DNA from 2 places in the Mesorhizobium sp. IMUNJ 23232 genome. Region 2 is predicted to be linked to the other one. Evidence: riboswitches for the same ligand, from Rfam matches in the RefSeq annotation. Region 2 holds a riboswitch; the other holds the start of a gene.

Region 1 (9,316 bases), on a different contig from region 2:
TCATCCTGTCGCTGCACCGCGAACTCGACGGTTTTCGCGAGGACTCCAATTCCGCCCTCAAGATCGGCACGACGCGGCGCGGCATCGGTCCGGCCTATGAGGACAAGGTCGGCCGTCGCTCGATCCGGCTGATCGACCTCGCCGAGCCCGAGACGCTGATGCTCAAGATCGAGCGGCTGCTCACCCATCATAACGCGTTGCGGCGCGGCATGGGGCTCGCCGAGGTCGAGGCGGCGGCGATCCGCGAGGAACTGACCTCGATCGCCGACAAAATCCTGCCCTTCATGGACCAGGTCTGGCGCGTGCTTGACGAGAACCGCCGCGCCGGCGCCCGCATCCTTTTCGAGGGCGCTCAAGGCGCCCTGCTTGACAACGACCACGGTACCTATCCGTTCGTCACCTCGTCGAACACGGTTGCGGGACAGGCAGCCGCAGGCTCCGGCCTCGGCCCGACGGCGATCGACTACGTGCTGGGCATCACCAAGGCCTATACGACCCGCGTCGGCGAGGGGCCTTTCCCTTGCGAGCTCGACGACGAGATCGGCCGCCATCTGGCGACAGTCGGCCGTGAGGTCGGCGTCAACACAGGCCGCCCGCGCCGCTGCGGCTGGTTCGACGCGGTGCTGGTGCGCCAGACGGTCAAGACCTCGGGCATAACCGGCATAGCGCTGACCAAGCTGGACGTGCTCGATGGCCTGAAGGAGATCAAGGTGTGCGTCGGCTACGAGCTTGACGGGCAGAGAATCGACTATCTTCCTGCCTCAATGCGGGCACAAGCTGCGGTTAAACCGATCTATGAAACCCTCGAAGGGTGGTCGCAAACGACGGCCGGGGCGAGAAGCTGGGCCGAATTGCCGGCCCAGGCGGTGAAATACGTGCGATATATCGAGGAACTGATCGGCGCGCCCGTCGCGCTGCTTTCCACCAGCCCGGAACGGGACGACACGATACTTGTGACCGACCCGTTTCAAGATTAGTTATGGCGATTCCCGAACTGCCGCCGCCGGCCGGCGCGCCGCGGGCAATCCAGTCCACAGGTCGACGATAGAATGGCGGATTTCGTAGCGGTCCTGAAGAAGACCCTGGAAGGCTTGAGTGACACCACGCCCGCGATGCGCGAGAAGGTGTACGAGAAGGCGCGCATCACCATTTCGGGAAAGCTGGCGGCAATGAATCCGCCGCTGCCGGAGGGCGTGGTCGCCAAGCAGAAGCAGGCGCTCGAAGAAGCAATCGTCCAGGTCGAGAAGGAATATGCGCGCAGCAAGCCGGCCGACCCGCTGAGTGAACTGGAAAGCGTCTTTGCCTCACTGAAGAACCCGGCTCCACACATTCCGCTGCGGGATCCGGCCGCGAAAGCTCCGGCTGCCGAAAAAGCGCCGCCTCCCGTGCCGGCCGCGAAGCCGCCGGTGCTGACACCTGCGGCCGCCCCGGCCGCAAAGACGCCGCCGCCGGCTCATGCAAAGGCCGATCCGGCTCCAAAAGCCGCCGTGCCGGTGGTCCTCCCGGTCCCGGCCAACAATCCCAAGCCGGTTGCCGAATTCGAGGACGACAATTTTTCCCAGCAGGATGCCGAACCTCCGTTCCTGCCGGAAAAGGAAGACGGCGAGACGATCGCGCCCGAGGAGGAGCCGGAGCGCCGCCGCGGCTATGGCCTCGTCGTCGCGCTCGTGGTGCTGGCGCTTCTCGCCGGCGGCGGATACCTGGCCTGGCTGAAGCGCGACCAGGTCGAGCAATTGCTGGCGCGCGTCGGCATAACCGGCCTGAACCTCTCTTCGAACGAGCCGGCGGCCGCACCCACCGCGCCGGCGGCCGAAACCCCGGCTCCGGATGTCGCCGCGGTGCAGCCGTCGACGGCGCCCGAACCCGTCCAGCCGGCGCCAGAAGCCGCCGCGCCGGCGCCAGTGGATGCCGGGCCGCAGAAATTCACCCAGCGCCTCAGCCCCGACGGCACCGAAATCGATGCTGGCCCGGCCGGCGGACCGGCGGCGATCGGCGAAGGAACGTCGGTCGCTGCGGTTACCCAGCCGTCCATGCCCGCAGCCGAGCCAGTTGAGCCGCCTGCCACTGCGCCGCAGCCGGCCACGCCGACGGAGACTCCGGCCGCGACGGCGGAAACGCCTGAAACGCCGCCTGCCGCGCCTGATGCTGCTGTAGCGCCAGATGCAGCGGCCGCTCCGGCAACACCAGCAGAGACGCCGACTCCTCCGGCCACGCCCGATGCGGCGGCAACGCCGGACACGGCCGCCGCTCCCGCCACGCCATCCGAGACGCCCACTCCGCCGGCCGATCCTGCCCAGGCGGGCACGACACCGGCCGCAGCCGAGCCCGTTCCGCCGGTCCAGCCCGCTCAACCGGCACAGCAGGAGCAGTCGGTCGCTGTCGGCCAGAAGGCAATTTTCTACGAGGAGCGCACCAACGTTTCCGAGGCGTCCGCCGAGCCTGGCTCGATCGTCTGGTCGCTGGTACAGGAATCACCGGGCGGCGACCTGCCGCCCGAGCCGGCGATCCGCGCCGAGGCGACGATCCCCGGCAAGGACGTGCAATTGCGCATGACCATCCGCCGCAACGCCGACCAAACGCTGCCGGCAAGCCACATCGTCGAGATGATCTTCCTGACCCCGCAGGGTTTCGAGGGCGGCGGCATCGAGAATGTGCTTCGCCTGTCGCTGAAGGGGTCCGAACAGGAAGCCGGCAGCCCGCTGCTCGGCATTCCGGCCAAGATCGCCGACGGCTTCTTCCTGATCGCGCTGAACGACAGCAAGCCGGAGATCGAGGCGAACACCCGCCTGCTGCGCAGCCAGTCGTGGATTGACGTGCCGGTTCAGTACAAATCCGGCCGCCGCGCGCTGTTCACGATGGAAAAGGGCATCCCCGGCACGAAAGTGTTCGACGAGGCGCTGAAGGCCTGGCAGGCGGCGGGCAGCGGCTGACCGGCTGAGGCTTGGCGGGCCTGGGCAGGCCGCAGCACGTCAGCCTTCCATTTCCTCGCGCAGCATTTCGAGTTCCAGCCATTCGTCCTCCATCGCCTTGAGCGTCGAGCGCTCCTTGTCCAGCGCGGCGATGGTTTTCTGGAAGCCACCGGGATCGCGGGTATAGAAGGCCGGGTCGGAGATACGGTCCTCCAGCGCGGAGATCGAGGCCGCGACGGCCTCCATCTTCTTCGGCAGGTTCTCCAGCGCGAATTTCTGCTTGAAGGAGAGTTTTTGCGCCGGCGCCTTTGACGACGGCTGCGCGGGCTCGGGCTTCGGCATGGAACTGCCGTCCGGCCTGGCATCCTTGCGGCGGTCCGCCAGCTTCGTGCCGCCGCGCTGCGCCAGCATGTCGGAATAGCCGCCGGCATATTCGATCCAGCGCCCGCCGCCGTCCGGGGCGATGATGCCGGTGACGGTGCGGTCGAGGAAGTCGCGGTCGTGGCTGACCAGAAGCACCGTGCCGGCATAACCCGCCACCAGTTCCTGCAGCAGGTCGAGCGTCTCCATGTCGAGGTCGTTGGTCGGCTCGTCCAGCACCAGCAGGTTGGAGGCACGGGCCAGCACACGCGCCAGGATCAGCCTGGCCCGCTCGCCGCCGGAAAGCTCGCGGATCGGAGTGCGCGCCTGCTCCGGCTTGAACAAAAAGTCCTTCATGTAGGAGACGACGTGTTTCTCCTCGCCATTGACGACGAGGTTGTCGCCGCGACCGTCGGTGAGGAAATGCGAGAGCGTCTCGTCGGGATCGACCGCGCGCTTCTGGTCGAGCGTGGCGATCTCCAGATTTGCGCCGAGCCGGATCGAGCCGCTGTCCGACGCAAGCTCGCCGGTCAGCATCTTCAACAACGTCGTCTTGCCGGCGCCGTTCGGCCCGACCAGGCCGATCCGCGCGCCGCGGGCGATGCGGGTCGAGAAATTGTCGACGACGACGAGGTCGCCGTAGCGCTTGCCGATGCCCTTGGCCTCTATGACCAGTTTCCCGGATTCCGAAGCGTCCGTCGCAGCCAAATTGACGAGGCCCTCCGGGCCGCGATGGCTGCGCAGGCGCTGGCGCATGTCCTGCAAATCGCCCAGCCTTCGCATGTTGCGTTTGCGCCGCGCGGTGACGCCATAGCGCAGCCAGTGCTCCTCGCGCACGATCTGCCGCGCCAGCTTGTGCTGGTCGCGTTCCTCTTCCTCCAGCACCGTGTCGCGCCAGGCCTCGAAATGCGCAAAACCCCGGTCCAGCCGGCGTGTCTGGCCACGGTCCAGCCAGACGGTGGCGCGGCTGACACGCTCGAGGAAACGGCGGTCGTGCGAGATGACGATGACGGCGGAACTGGAGCGGTTGATCTCGTCCTCCAGCCATTCGATGGTTTCGAGGTCGAGATGGTTGGTCGGCTCGTCGAGCAGCACGATGTCCGGCTGCGGCGCCAGCACGCGGGCAAGGGCGGCACGCCGCGCCTCGCCGCCAGAGAGGTTTTCCGGCTCCTCCTCGCCCGTCAGGCCGAGGTTTTCCATCAGGTAGGTGGCGCGATACGGGTCGTCGGCCGGCCCGAGGCCGGATTCGACATAGGCCCGCACCGTGGCAAAACCCTCCATGTCGGGGATCTGCGGCAGATAGCGGATCGTCGCCGAAGGCTGGCGGAACACCTCGCCGTCCTGCGGCTCGATCAGCCCGGCGGCGATCTTCAGCAGCGTCGATTTTCCCGACCCATTGCGGCCGACCAGCGCGATGCGGTCGCCGGCCGAGGCCGACAAGGCCGCACCGTCGAGCAAGGGCGTGCCGCCGAAGGTCAGGCGGATGCCGTCGAGGGCAAGCAGCGGAGGAGCCATGTCGGTCTTTCTATTCCTGTCCGGCCGGTTGCGGATGAACGATCAGCATGGCGCGGCCGCCCCGCACGGTGACTTGCATAAGTCCATCGGTCTCGTTGGAGATCGTCCATGACGAGCCGAAAGGCACCTCGACATCGTGCAGCGGCCATTTGGCGCCGGTCACCGTCAGGCCCGAGAGTTCCGAGAACGCGATGACGCTGAACAAGGTATTGTTCGGATAGGAGAATTCGGACCTGCCACTGAGCGGAAACCCCTCCTGCGTGCCGCTGGTCAGGACGACCGGGATTCCCTTCTCCGCCAGGCGGATGGCCAGCGTCAGATGCAGGAATTCGTGGTCGCTGCGCGTGCCCCCGAAGGCGCCGACCAGCAGCAGCGAGGTGGCGCCCAGCGATAGCGCAATGTCGGCGGCAAGCTCGCCGTCCGTCTTGTCCTTTTCGCGCGGAAAACCCTGGCGCTGGACCGCCTTCAGATGATCCGGCAGCGTCTCCGGCTCGGAATCGAAATCACCCACCCACAGTTCCGGCACGATGCCGAGGACCGCCGCGTGCTTCATTCCCGCGTCGGCCGCAATGACGCGCGATCCCGCGACCCGGCGCGCGACGGCGGGCGTGGGAAAAAGATCGCCGCCAAGCAGGATGGTGAAAAGGCTCATGCGGCAGGGCTCTATCACGGCGATAGCGGAAAACGGAAGCCGACAAAGCCGCTTGCGCGCATGCGCCGCCGGGCCTATGGTCCGCCCCGCTCTAACGGGGTGCCGGCTGCGGGAGATCGCTGACCGGCTGAGAGGCAGACGTCGCCAACCCGCTGAACCTGATCCGGCTCGTACCGGCGGAGGGATTAGAAGCGATCGGACAGTCCGGCGCCCATTCCCTTCAATTCAAACGATGGAGGCGCCGATGCGCGTGATTTCGACTGTTCTGTTCCCGGCCCTGCTGCTCGCTGCCGGCCTTTCGCCCGCCGCCGCGCAGGAAAAAACCCTCACCGTCTACACCTATGAGAGCTTCACCGCCGAATGGGGGCCCGGCCCGCAGGTGGAAAAGGCTTTTGAAGCCGAATGCGGCTGCGACCTCAAATTCGTCGGCGTGGCCGACGGCGTCGCCCTGCTCAACCGCGTGAAGCTGGAAGGCGTGGGCACCAAGGCCGACATCGTGCTCGGCCTCGACACCAACCTGACCGCCGACGCCAAGGCTACCAGCCTGTTCGCCCCGTCGGGCGTCGATACGTCCGCCGTCAATGTGCCCGGCGGCTGGAGCGACGACACTTTTGTGCCCTTCGACTACGGCTACTTCGCAGTCATCTACGATTCCGAAAAGCTGGCTAATCCGCCGAAGAGCCTGCACGAACTCGTGGACGGAGACCCGGCCCAAAAAATCGTCATCCAGGATCCGCGCACCGCGACACCTGGGCTCGGCCTGCTTCTGTGGGTGCGCTCGGTCTATGGCGACGAGGCGCCTGCGGCCTGGGCGAAGCTCAGGAAGCGCGTGCTGACCGTCACGCCGGGGTGGAGCGAGGCCTACGGCCTGTTCACCAAGGGCGAGGCGCCGATGGTGCTGTCCTACACCACCTCGCCAGCCTACCACATCGTCGCGGAGGGCACCGAGAAGTACAAGGCCGCGCCGTTTTCCGAAGGTCACTACCTGCAGGTCGAGGTGGCAGGGATGACGACGGTCGGCGCCGCCAACCCGCTGGCAAAACAGTTCCTCGCCTTCATGACCGGCCCGAAATTCCAGGACGTCATTCCCGAGACCAATTGGATGTTCCCGGCGGGGAAGACCGACAAGCCGCTCAACGCCGCCTTCGACACGCTGGTGAAGCCGGAAAAGACGCTGATCTACAGTTCGGACGAGGTCGAGAAGAGCCGCAAGGCCTGGGTCGACGAGTGGCTGGCGGCGATGAGCGAGTAAGCCGTATCCGCTAGTCGTCCAAGTGGTCGTTCCTTCGCACCCCCCTCTGTCCTGTCGGACGCCCTTCGCTTTCGCTCCGGGCGCTCGTCGTTCGAAAAGCCAAATCTTTGGCTTTTCGTCCGCTTCGCGGACCACTCCTCACCCCCCGCAAGGGGGGAGATTGGCAGCTTCAGCGAAGCTGCCCGTTCTGCAACGTTGGCGATTGGCGAAATCAGAGCGGCCGGCCAATCTCCCCCCTTGCGGGGGAGATGTCCGACAGGACAGAGGGGGGTGCGAAGGAAAGTTAGCTTCCAAGATTGTTCAACCATGTCCGAGGGCGCGTCGTGCCTGAAACGCACAAGCCCGACCGCCGCGTCCTTGCCGGCATTACAGCCCTCGCCGGCATAGGTATCCTGATCGGTGGGGCGTTTCTCGGGCTCGTTCTCGAAGGTTTTGGCGACTGGACGGGCGCCATCGCCGCCTTCGACGGCTATCTGCTGCGCGTCATGCTGTTCACGTTATGGCAAGCGGTGCTGTCGACGCTGCTGTCGATTGCGCCGGCCATCCTGCTTGCCCGCGCGCTGTCGCGTCATCCCATATTCTCCGGTCGGGCCTTGATTCTCCGGCTGTTCGCGCTACCGCTGGCGCTGCCCGCGATCGTCGCCGCGCTGGGCCTGCTCGAACTGTTCGGCCGGGCCGGCTACCTTGCCGGCCCGCTCGGCCGGTTCACTGGCGGCAACTGGTCGGGCATTTATGGTCTTTCCGGCATCCTTGTCGCGCATGTCTTCTTCAACCTGCCGCTAGCCACAAGGCTCTTCCTCGAAGCGCTGAACACGGTGAGTTCCGACCAATGGCGGCTGGCGAGCCAGCTCGGCATGCGCGCCGTGCCGTCCTTCCGTTTCATCGAATGGCCGGTGCTGCGCGCCGCTCTTCCCGGCGTCGCCGGGCTGGTGTTCATGCTCTGCATCACCTCGTTTACGCTGGTGCTGACGCTCGGTGGCGGGCCACGTGCGACGACGTTGGAGGTCGCGATCTACCAGGCGCTGCGCTTCGACTTCGATCCGGCGCGCGCGGTGACCTTGACGGCCTTGCAGATCATACTGACCGTCGCTGCCGTCTTCGCGCTGTCGCGTCTTGGCGCCAACATGACCGGCGAAGCCAATCTCAGCATCGCGTCGCCGCGCCCGCCCGCAGCCGGCAAGGGCGAGACGGTATTCAATGCGATCCTGCTTGGAGCAGCGTTGCTTTTCGTCGCCGGGCCGCTGGTGGCTACTCTGATCTCAGGTCTGCAGGCCGACCTTGTCCGTCTTGCAGGAGAGACGACGGTGCAGAAGGCGACCGCTACCAGCATCGTGCTGGCGCTCGCAGCATCCTTCCTCTCCGTCGCCCTGGCCTGGTCGCTGGTCGCCGCCCGCCGGGCCCTGGCAATTGCTCGGCATTCCGGCTCGCTGCTTGAACGCGCAATGGACACCGGCGCGGGGTTCGTTCTTGTCGTGCCGCCGATCGTCATCGGTGCCGGCTGGTTCCTGCTGGTGCGCCACTATACCGACGTGTTTGCAATAGCCCCGGTGATGGTCGCCACCGTCAACGCCGTCATGGCGATGCCATTCGCCATCCGTGCCATCCGCCCCGCGCATGACGCGGCGGCGGAGCGCCACGACCGGCTGTGCGCGGCGCTTGGCCTCTTCGGCTGGACGCGACTGAAACTGATCGACTGGCCGGTGATGAAACGCGCTCTCGCCACGGCCGGCGCCTTCGCCATGGCTCTGTCGCTGGGCGATCTCGGCGTGGTCGCGCTGTTCGGCAGCGATTCCGTGCAGACGCTGCCGTACCTGCTTCTGGCGCGCATGGGCAGCTACCGCACCGCCGACGCCGCCGGTCTTGCACTGCTGCTCGGGTTGCTTTGCCTGGCGCTGATGATGATCGCCGACCGGTTCGGCAGGGAGCCCGTGCGATGAGGCAAGCCGGCATCCGCGTCGAAGGCGTGCGCTTCCGCTATCCGGAGATGGAGATGCGGTTCGATGTCGATATCCCGCCGGCGGCGATCACTGCGGTGATGGGGCCGAGCGGGTCGGGAAAATCGACGCTGCTCGACATCATCGCCGGCTTCCGGACGCCGGAGGCGGGGCGCGTGCTGATCGGCGATACGGACGTCACCAATCTGCCACCGGACCGCCGGCCGGTGTCGATGGTCTTCCAGGAAAACAACCTCTTCGCGCATCTAAGCGTGGAGAAGAATGTCAGCCTCGGCCGTTCGCCGTCGTTGAAACTGTCGCCGGGAGATCACCAGGCGATAGCCGAAGCCTTGCAGCGCACCGGCCTTGCCGGCAAGGAAAAACGGCTGCCGCGCGAACTTTCCGGCGGCGAGCGGCAGCGTGTGGCGATTGCCCGCGTGCTGGTCCGCAACCGCCCGGTGCTGTTGATGGATGAGCCATTTGCTGCGCTCGGCCCATCGCTGCGTGACGACATGATGGACCTGATCACGGCGTTGCAGGCCGAACGCGGCCTTACCGTCGTGCTGGTCACGCACCATCCCGAGGATGCGCGACGGGTGGCCGGCCATATGATATTCGTCGAAGATGGCAAGGTGGCCGGGGCAGGGCCAACTGCCGATTTCTTCCGCAAAACTGGACCGGCTGCGTTCCAGCG
Region 2 (9,316 bases):
ACTGGGTGTTCTATTCCGACAGCGGCTCGACCTCCGTCGAGGTCGCGCTGAAGATGGCGCTCGGCCATTTCCGCAACATTGGCGCGCCGCGCTCGCGGATCGTCGTCATGGAGCACAGCTATCATGGCGACACGATAGGCACGATGAGCGTCGGCGCCCGCGGCGTGTTCAACGCCACATACGAACCCTTGCTGTTCGAGGTCGACACCATCCCCTTCCCGGCCGCCGGGCGCGAGCAGGAGACGCTCGATCGCTTCGAGGCAGTCTCCCGCGACCGGCACGCGGCCGCGCTGATCATCGAGCCGCTCGTGCTTGGCGCCGGCGGCATGCTGATGTATCCGGCCTGGGTTCTGGCCGAGTTGAAGAAGATCGCCGAGGCCTCCGGCACGCTGCTGATCACCGACGAGGTGATGACCGGCTGGGGACGAACCGGAACCATGTTCGCCTGCGAACAGGCGTCGATCTCTCCGGACATCTTGTGCACCTCGAAGGGCCTGACCGGTGGCGCCATCCCGCTGGCGGCCACGCTTGCCACCGACGCCATCTTCCAGGCTCACTATTCCGAAGACCGGAAGAAGACCTTCTTCCATTCGAGCTCCTACACCGCCAATCCGATTGCCTGCGCGGCGGCACTCGCCAATGTCGAGATCTGGCGTGACGAGCCGGTGGCCGAGCGTATCGCGGCCCTGAGCGCGAGACAGACCGCCGGGCTTCGGCGCTTTGGCGACAATCCCTACTTCGCCCACAGTCGGGCGACCGGCACGATCGCAGCGCTCGATCTGCGCACCGGCTCCGCCGGCTATCTGGCCGAGATCGGGCCAAAACTGCGCGCTTTTTTCCTCGAGCGCGGCCTGCTCGTGCGCCCACTCGGCAATGTCCTCTACCTTCTGCCACCCTATTGCATCACCGGCGACGAGCTGGACGGGCTCTATGACGCCATCGAGGAGGCCGGCGAACGCTTCGGCGCGAAGCCATGAGCCGATCGTCGCGCCTTCTCGGGTTCGGCCATCATGCGCCCGCGCGCAAGGTCGAGAACCCGGAAATCGAAGATCGTCTCGGGCTCGAGCCCGGCTGGATCGAGCGGCGCACCGGGGTACGGTCGCGCTTCTGGGCCACGGACGAAGACACGCTGTCGGGCCTTGCCGCTCATGCCGGCGACATGGCGCTGGCGAACGCCGGCATCGACCGCAGCGACATCGGTCTTTTGTTGCTTGCCACCTCGACACCCGATCACCTGCTGCCGCCCAGCGCGCCGCTGGTCGCCCATCGGCTTGGGCTGGGGCGTGCGGGCGCGGTCGATCTGACCGGCGCCTGCGCCGGCTTCATCTATGCGCTGATGTTCGCCGACGGGTTCACCCGCCTGCACGGCAAAGCGAGCCTCGTCATAGCCGCCAACATCCTCAGCCGCCGCATCAATCCGGCCGAGCGCGCCAGCGCCGTGCTGTTTGCCGATGCCGCCGGCGCGGTGGTGATTGGCCCCTGCGAGGAACCCGACCGGGGCATTCTCGGTGCTTCGGTAGATTCGGACGGCTCGCGCTACGGACTGATCCAGATCCCAGCCGGAGGAAGCAACAAGCCGTTCCACGGTGACCTCGACATCGGGGAAACGCGGATGACGATCACCGACGGCCGCGAAGTGTTCGGCAAGGCTGTCGAGATGATGACCGCCTGCTCGCGGGATGCATTGGGCGCGGCCCGCACGCGACCGCAAGACATCGATCGGTTCGTGCCGCATCAGGCCAATGCCCGCATTTTTGATGCGGTCGGACGAAACCTCGGCATTGCAGATCACGCAGTCGTCAAGACGATCGCCGAATACGGCAATTCCTCCGCCGCGACGATCCCTTTATCGCTATCGCTTGCCCATCGGAAGCAGCCGTTCATGCCAGGTGAAAAGGTTCTTCTGGCGGCGGCGGGTGCGGGTCTCAGCGGCGGCGCCCTGGTGGTCGGGATCTAGCCGGGTTGTGGTCGCTGACGGGACAGACTGGCTATATGAGATGGCCGGGCAAACACGGCTTGACAAAGCGGCACCCGCCCGTTCAACCTGAGACATTCACCAGGGGAGTCCCGGCAAGGGGCTGAGATACTGCTGGCTTTCGCGGCGCAGTGACCCGTTGAACCTGATCCAGTTCATACTGGCGTAGGGACGGTGCAAGCGCTTTGCGGGAGTTAACGCCCGAGGTCCTGTTTCGGCAGGTCAACAGAAGCGTCTTTTCATCCTTCCGGCACAGAACTGGGTCTCCAATGCATGAGCAAAGGAGCCTCAAGATGAATGCCCTCACCCCTGCCGTGTCGACGGGACCGCTGCCCGCCTCACGCAAGATACACAAGCAAGGCACCCTCCACCCGCAGGTCAGGGTGCCGATGCGCGAAATCTCCGTGCATCCGACGGCCGGCGAGCCGCCCGTCACCGTCTACGATCCGTCCGGTCCCTATACCGACCCGACAGTCGATACCAGCATCGAAAAGGGCCTCGCCCGGCACCGCCACGAATGGATCATCGCCCGCGGAGATGTCGAGGCCTATGACGGCCGTCACGTGCGGCCGGAGGACAATGGGTTCGCGACGGGCGAGCGCCTGACGCCGGAATTTCCTATCCGCAATCGTCCGCTGCGGGCGAATGCCGGCAAGGCGGTGACCCAGCTTGCCTATGCGCGCGCCGGCATGATCACGCCCGAAATGGAATTCGTCGCCATCCGCGAGAACCTCGGCCGCGAGATGTTGCGCGGCAAGCTTCAGCGCGACGGCGAGGCCTTCGGCGCGGCGATCCCCGATTTCGTCACGCCGGAATTCGTGCGTGACGAAGTGGCGCGCGGGCGGGCGATCATTCCCGCCAACATCAATCATCCCGAGAGCGAGCCGATGATCATCGGCCGCAACTTCCTGGTCAAGATCAACGCCAATATCGGCAATTCGGCGGTCACCTCGTCGATGGCCGAAGAGGTCGAGAAGATGGTGTGGGCGATCCGCTGGGGCGCCGACACGGTGATGGATCTTTCAACGGGCCGCAACATTCACAACATCCGCGAATGGATCGTGCGCAATGCGCCGGTGCCAATCGGCACGGTGCCGCTTTACCAGGCGCTGGAAAAGGTCGGCGGCATCGCCGAGGACCTGACCTGGGAGGTGTATCGCGACACGCTGATCGAACAGGCCGAACAGGGCGTTGACTATTTCACCATTCACGCCGGCGTGCGGCTGCACTACATCCCGCTGACCGTTGACCGGGTCACGGGCATCGTCTCGCGCGGCGGCTCGATCATGGCCAAATGGTGCCTGCACCACCACCGGGAGAGCTTCCTTTACGAGCATTTCGCCGAGATCTGCGACATCTGCCGCGCCTATGACGTGTCCTTCTCGCTCGGTGACGGCCTTCGTCCGGGCTCGATCGCCGACGCCAACGACGCGGCGCAGTTCGCCGAGCTGGAAACGCTTGGAGAGCTGACGCAGATCGCCTGGGCGAAGGACTGCCAGGTGATGATCGAGGGGCCGGGCCATGTTCCCATGCACAAGATCAAGCAGAACATGGACAAGCAGCTCGCCGTCTGCGGCGAGGCGCCGTTCTATACGCTGGGACCACTGACGACCGACATCGCGCCGGGTTATGACCACATCACCTCGGGCATCGGCGCGGCGATGATCGGCTGGTTCGGCACGGCCATGCTCTGCTACGTCACGCCGAAGGAACATCTCGGCCTGCCCGACCGCAATGACGTCAAGATCGGCGTGATCACCTATAAGATCGCCGCCCATGCCGCTGATCTGGCGAAGGGGCACCCAGCGGCAAAAGTCAGGGATGATGCCCTTTCCCGCGCGCGCTTCGAGTTCCGCTGGGAGGACCAGTTCAACCTGTCGCTCGATCCCGAAACGGCGCGTTCGTTCCACGACGAGACCCTGCCCAAGGAAGCGCACAAGCTGGCGCATTTCTGCTCCATGTGCGGGCCGAAATTCTGCTCCATGCGCATTTCCCACGACATCCGGGCCGAGGCCCAGAAAGAAGGCATGGCGGCGATGGCGGCAAAATACCGCGAGGGCGGCGACCTCTATATGCCGGCCGGCGAGACCGGCGCACCGCTGACGCCACAGGCGCGTGAGCCATCATGAAGGTTCTGGTCAAAGGGGCCGGCGTCGCCGGCCTCACCGCTGCCTTCGAGCTCGCCACCCTCGGCGCGACCGTGACCGTTGCGGAGACAAGAGCTTGTGTCGGCGGCAATGCGTCCTGGTTCGCCGGCGGCATGCTGGCGCCCTGGTGCGAGCTTGAAAGTGCCGAACAGCCGGTGCTGGACCTCGGACGCGACGCTGCCGATTGGTGGGACGTGGCAACGCCCGGCCAGGTGACACGGGCCGGAACGCTGCTCGTGGCCGCACCGCGCGATGCGGGCGAGCTCGACCGCTTCGCCAGCCGCACGTCGGGTCACCGGCATGTCGATGAAGACGAAATCGCGCATCTGGAGCCCGACCTCGGCGGCCGCTTCCGCCGTGGACTTTTCTTCCCAGGCGAGGCCCACCTCGACCCGCGCCAAGCCATGGCGGCACTGCATGAAAAGCTCACAGCCATGGGTGTCGAATTCCGCTTCGGCGCCGGCGCCGGGCAGGCTCCCGGTTTTGATCGCCGGATCGACTGCACGGGAATGGCGGCGGGCGACGACAGGCTGCGCGGCGTGCGCGGCGAGATGCTGGTCCTAAGGGCGCCCGATGTCTCGCTGTCGCGCCCGGTCCGGCTGCTTCACCCGCGCTTCCCGCTCTACATCGTGCCGCGCGCCGACCACCATTTCATGCTCGGCGCGACGATGATCGAAAGCCAGTCCGGGGGGCCGATCACAGTCCGTTCGATGATGGAATTGCTCAGCGCTGCCTGCGCGCTCCATCCGGCCTTTGGCGAGGCGGGCATCATCGAAACCGGTGTCGGCGTTCGTCCGGCCTTTCCAGACAACCTGCCGCGCGTCGAAGCGAGCGGCGACACCATCGCGATCAACGGCCTCTATCGGCATGGCTTTCTCCTGGCGCCCGCCACGGCGCGCCGGGCGGCCGAAATGGCCTTCGGTTACGACGAACCATTGGAGTCTACCCATGAAACTGATCGTGAACGGCGAAGCGCATGAGGTTGCTGCCGCCACGCTGGCGGAACTGGTCGCCGCGCTCGACTATGAAGGCGATTGGCTGGCGACGGCCGTCAACAGCGACCTCGTGCACAAAGCCCATCGGGCGGAATTCCGGTTGAACGACGGCGATCGGATCGAAATTCTCTCGCCGATGCAGGGAGGCTAGCGATGTTGGAGCTTTTCGGGACGACGCTTCCCTCACGCCTGCTTCTCGGCACGGCGCAATATCCTTCGCCAGCCATCCTTGCCGATGCGGTCAAGGCTTCGGGCACCTCGGTGGTGACCGTGTCCTTGCGACGGGAGATGGCGGGCGGCCGGGCCGGCGAAAAATTCTGGTCGCTGATCCGCGCGCTCGGCACGAAAGTCCTGCCCAACACCGCCGGCTGCCACTCCGTCAAGGAAGCCGTTACCACCGCGAACATGGCGCGTGAATTGTTCGGCACGACCTGGATCAAACTCGAGGTGATCGGCAACCACGACACGCTGCAGCCGGACGTGTTCGGCTTGGTCGAGGCCGCCCGCATCCTGTGCGAGAACGGCTTTTCGGTATTCCCCTATACCACCGACGACCTCGTCGTCGCCGAGCGGCTTCTGGAGGCAGGCTGCAAGGTTCTGATGCCGTGGTGCGCGCCGATCGGTTCGGCGCTGGGGCCGGTCAACATGACGGCGCTGCGCTCGATGCGCGCCCATTTCCCCGGCGTTCCGCTGATCGTGGATGCAGGCCTCGGGCGACCATCGCATGCGGCCACAGTCATGGAACTCGGCTTTGACGCCGTGCTGTTGAACACGGCGGTCGCCAAGGCAGCCGATCCGGTCGGCATGGCGCGAGCATTCGGCAGGGCGGTCGAAGCCGGCCATGAGGCCTTCCGCTCGGGGATGCTCGAGCCGCGCGAGGTCGCCGTGCCGTCAACGCCGACCTTCGGCAGGGCGGTCTTCTCATGAAGCTCGATCCCTTCTACCTGATCGTCGACAGCGCCGCCTGGATCGAGCGGCTGGTGCCGCTCGGCGTCAAACTGGTTCAGCTTCGCATCAAGACCATGGACGAGGCTCGGCTGCGCGCAGAAATCCGCAAGGCGAAGGCTTTGTGCGTCCAGCACGACTGCCAGCTCATCGTCAACGACCACTGGCGACTGGCAATCGAGGAAGGCTGCGACTTCGTCCATCTCGGCCAGGAGGATTTGCAGGCCGCCGAACTTGCCCGGATACGGGCAGCCGGTATCAGGCTCGGGCTCAGCACCCATGATCATCTTGAACTGCAAACGGCTTTGGCCGCCAAGCCCGACTATATCGCGCTCGGCCCCGTCTACCCCACCATCCTGAAGAAGATGAAATGGGCGCCGCAAGGGCTGGAGCGGATCGGCGAGTGGAAGCGCCGGGTCGCTCCAATCCCGTTGGTTGCCATTGGCGGCCTCAACCCAGAGCGGCTCGACGGCGTTTTCGCGGCCGGCGCGGACAGCGCGGCAGTCGTCACCGACATCACGTTGAATGCCGACCCCGAAGCACGCACGCGGGAATGGATCGAACAGACGGAGCGATGGCGCTGAGGCGAGAACCGCATGTGCTTGCCGTCGGCGGTTCGGATTCCAGCGGGGGTGCCGGCATAGCGCGCGATATCGAGACGATCACTTCCATCGGCGTGCGCAGTTGCCTTGCCGTCACCGCGCTGACGGTGCAGACACACGATGCGGTGTCGGAAATCCATCATGCGCCACCAAGCCTGGTGGCCGACCAGATGCGCGCCGCGCTCCAGGCCAACGAGGTCGCTGCCATCAAGATCGGCATGCTGGCTTCCGCCGAGACCATTGTTGCCGTTTCGGCCGTGCTGCGGGAATACCCGCAGGTTCCGGCGATACTCGATCCGGTGCTCGCCTCCACGTCAGGCCGGGCGCTGCTGGAGGCCGATGCCGTTGGCGTCATGCATGATCTGATGCCGCTTTGCCGCCTGGTCACGCCCAATCTCATCGAGTTGGCGCTTCTTGCCAGCGCGGAGCGCGCCGTCGACGATGTTGGCGCAATCAGGCAGGGCCGGCAATTGCTGGCCGCGGGTGCGCAGGCCCTGCTCATCAAAGGCGGTCACGCATCGGGACCTCGGTCGATCGATATTCTGCTACGACGTGATCAACAGCCTGTCCGCTTCGACGCGCCGCGTCTTGCTGCGTCGATGCGTGGAACGGGATGCATGCTGGCCAGCGCGATTGCGGCGCATCTGGCGAAGGGCTACCCGCTTGACGACAGCGTGCGCAAAGGCAAGCTGCTTGTTTTCGGGAGCTTTCAGAAGATCGAAGCAGGTTGACCAACGTTTTTCCTCGCGGTCCAAGAATCGACCTTCGTCATTTAGATTTTGGTAGGCCCGGAAGGCAACCTCAAGACTTTGATTTAATTATCTTTTTCGTGGCCACAGGTCAGACATTCTTCCCGTATTGTCCCGTATGGTTCCGCGACGGCTGCACGCTCAAAAACTGGCCATCGCTATGCTCCTTCGCGCCAGATCCAGGCTCTGGTCTTTCGATGGTCCGCTCTTATGCGAGCGACCACCAGTTGCCGCCGAGCAACTCCGGCCTGACGTTTAGCAAGCAGACGTTGAGCAGCTTTCAGATCGGCGGTGTCAACACTCTCGCTGAATGGAGCGTAGGTTTCGGCAAGCACGTGACGAGTCATGTCACCTCTTCTGACTGCAACCGAGAGGCTGATTTTGTTTGGCCATCGACTCGACGGGAACTTTTACACCCATTCTGCCCCTCCAAACTTGCCTACGAGGCCTCGGTGGACCCGAGTGGTCGCTCTCAATATAAATGTGAGTCCCAAAGGCGCTTCGGCTTTGTGAGGCCGTGCGCGACATGCTCCGTGGGTGCGGCCGCGGCCATCGATCAACACGACCGCCTTCTCCGGGCGATGGCCGACCCGCTTCACCGACGCCTTTGCCGCCGGCGACGAACGCTCTTCCTCCGTCGAGTCTCAAATACCTATCCGTGGGGCGTGAGGTTCCAACCTTACTCAGCTTTACCCAACCCGACGCCCAAAAGGCCTGTTTGAGACAAAAAAATGACGGGTAGCTTACACCCACTGCCGCCAATGAAGCAGTGATCAACGTCAACGAACAAGGGGAATCTGCTGATGTCAACCGATAGCCGACAAATGAATCGCCGCCGATTCCTTCACAACCTCGCTTTCGCCTCCACGGCCATTGCGACGGGACCGGGCAGCTGGGTAATCCGTCCTGATTGGGCAAATGCGGCGGAAGGTTCTATCAAGATTGGCGTCGCCACAGACCTTACGGGTTCGCTTGCATTCAATGGCAATACCGATGCGAATGTAGCGCGCATGCTCGTAAAAGAGATCAATGACGCCGGTGGCTTGTTGGGACGCCCTGTCGAACTTCTGATCGAAGACACGGCTTCGAACGAGTCGGTGGCGGTCGGCAACGTCCGCAAGCTGATTCAGCGAGACAACGTCGACATGGTGGTCGGTGGCATTGCCAGCTCAATGCGCAATGCCATCAAAGACGTCATCATTTCACGTGGCAAGACGCTCTACATCTACCCACAGGCCTATGAAGGCAAAGAATGTACGCCATACCTATTTTGCACCGGCCCGGTGCCGGCACAAAATTGCGACAAATTCATCCCCTGGCTGATCAAAAATGGCGGTAAGCGTTTTGCTCTACCAGGTTCCAATTATATCTGGCCTCAAACAATCAATGCCTATGCCAGAAAGGTTATCGAAGATAACGGCGGAGAGGTGATTTTCGAAGAATATTATCCGACGGATCAGGTGGAATTCTCCGCCACGGTCAGTCGTGTCATATCTAACAAAGTGGATGTAGTATTCAACACGATCATCCCTCCCGGCGTTGGCTCATTCTTCAAGCAGCTCTACCAGGCTGGATTTTCCCAAAACGGCGGCCGCGTAGGCTGTGTATACTACGACGAGAACCTGCTTGATATGAACCAGTTTGAAGAGATCGAAGGCCTTGCCAGCAGCCTTGATTACTATAAGTCGTTGACAGACGAGGATCCGGTGAGCGCCAAGATCCAGGCTGCTTACGAGAAGCAGTTTCCTGGCAAGTTTCGGTTCTCGGCAGGCAGCGCCGCCACCGGGGTTTATCGGGGATTGAAGCTTTGGGAAGCCGCCGTAACAGAGGCTGGGACGGTTGAGCGAGAGGCGGTGGCCGCCGCCTTGGACCATGCCAAGATTGCGGAAGGTCCGGGCGGGCC

The links. A riboswitch is a leader RNA that binds a small molecule or an ion and turns the genes downstream of it on or off. The one in region 2 is predicted to bind thiamine pyrophosphate.
Region 1: linked by a shared signal. The riboswitch ahead of thiB (thiamine ABC transporter substrate binding subunit) and the one ahead of thiC (phosphomethylpyrimidine synthase ThiC) in region 2 are both predicted to bind thiamine pyrophosphate.

Annotation. Positions count from the first base shown of each region.
Region 1 covers NZ_JBIRCY010000001.1:175,026-184,341, reverse strand. The annotation lists gene ACH196_RS00860 (adenylosuccinate synthase) at 1-977, shown strand, start outside; gene ACH196_RS00855 (hypothetical protein) at 1,050-2,930, shown strand; gene ACH196_RS00850 (ABC-F family ATP-binding cassette domain-containing protein) at 2,970-4,784, opposite strand; gene ACH196_RS00845 (thiamine diphosphokinase) at 4,795-5,436, opposite strand; TPP riboswitch at 5,522-5,638, shown strand; gene thiB (thiamine ABC transporter substrate binding subunit) at 5,681-6,688, shown strand; gene thiP (thiamine/thiamine pyrophosphate ABC transporter permease) at 7,012-8,625, shown strand; gene thiQ (thiamine ABC transporter ATP-binding protein) at 8,622-9,316, shown strand, end outside.
Region 2 covers NZ_JBIRCY010000030.1:30,438-39,753, forward strand. The annotation lists gene ACH196_RS21155 (adenosylmethionine--8-amino-7-oxononanoate transaminase) at 1-977, shown strand, start outside; gene ACH196_RS21160 (beta-ketoacyl-ACP synthase III) at 974-1,957, shown strand; TPP riboswitch at 2,049-2,165, shown strand; gene thiC (phosphomethylpyrimidine synthase ThiC) at 2,269-4,104, shown strand; gene thiO (glycine oxidase ThiO) at 4,101-5,102, shown strand; gene thiS (sulfur carrier protein ThiS) at 5,071-5,268, shown strand; gene ACH196_RS21180 (thiazole synthase) at 5,271-6,044, shown strand; gene ACH196_RS21185 (thiamine phosphate synthase) at 6,041-6,646, shown strand; gene ACH196_RS21190 (hydroxymethylpyrimidine/phosphomethylpyrimidine kinase) at 6,637-7,395, shown strand; gene ACH196_RS21195 (substrate-binding protein) at 8,217-9,316, shown strand, end outside.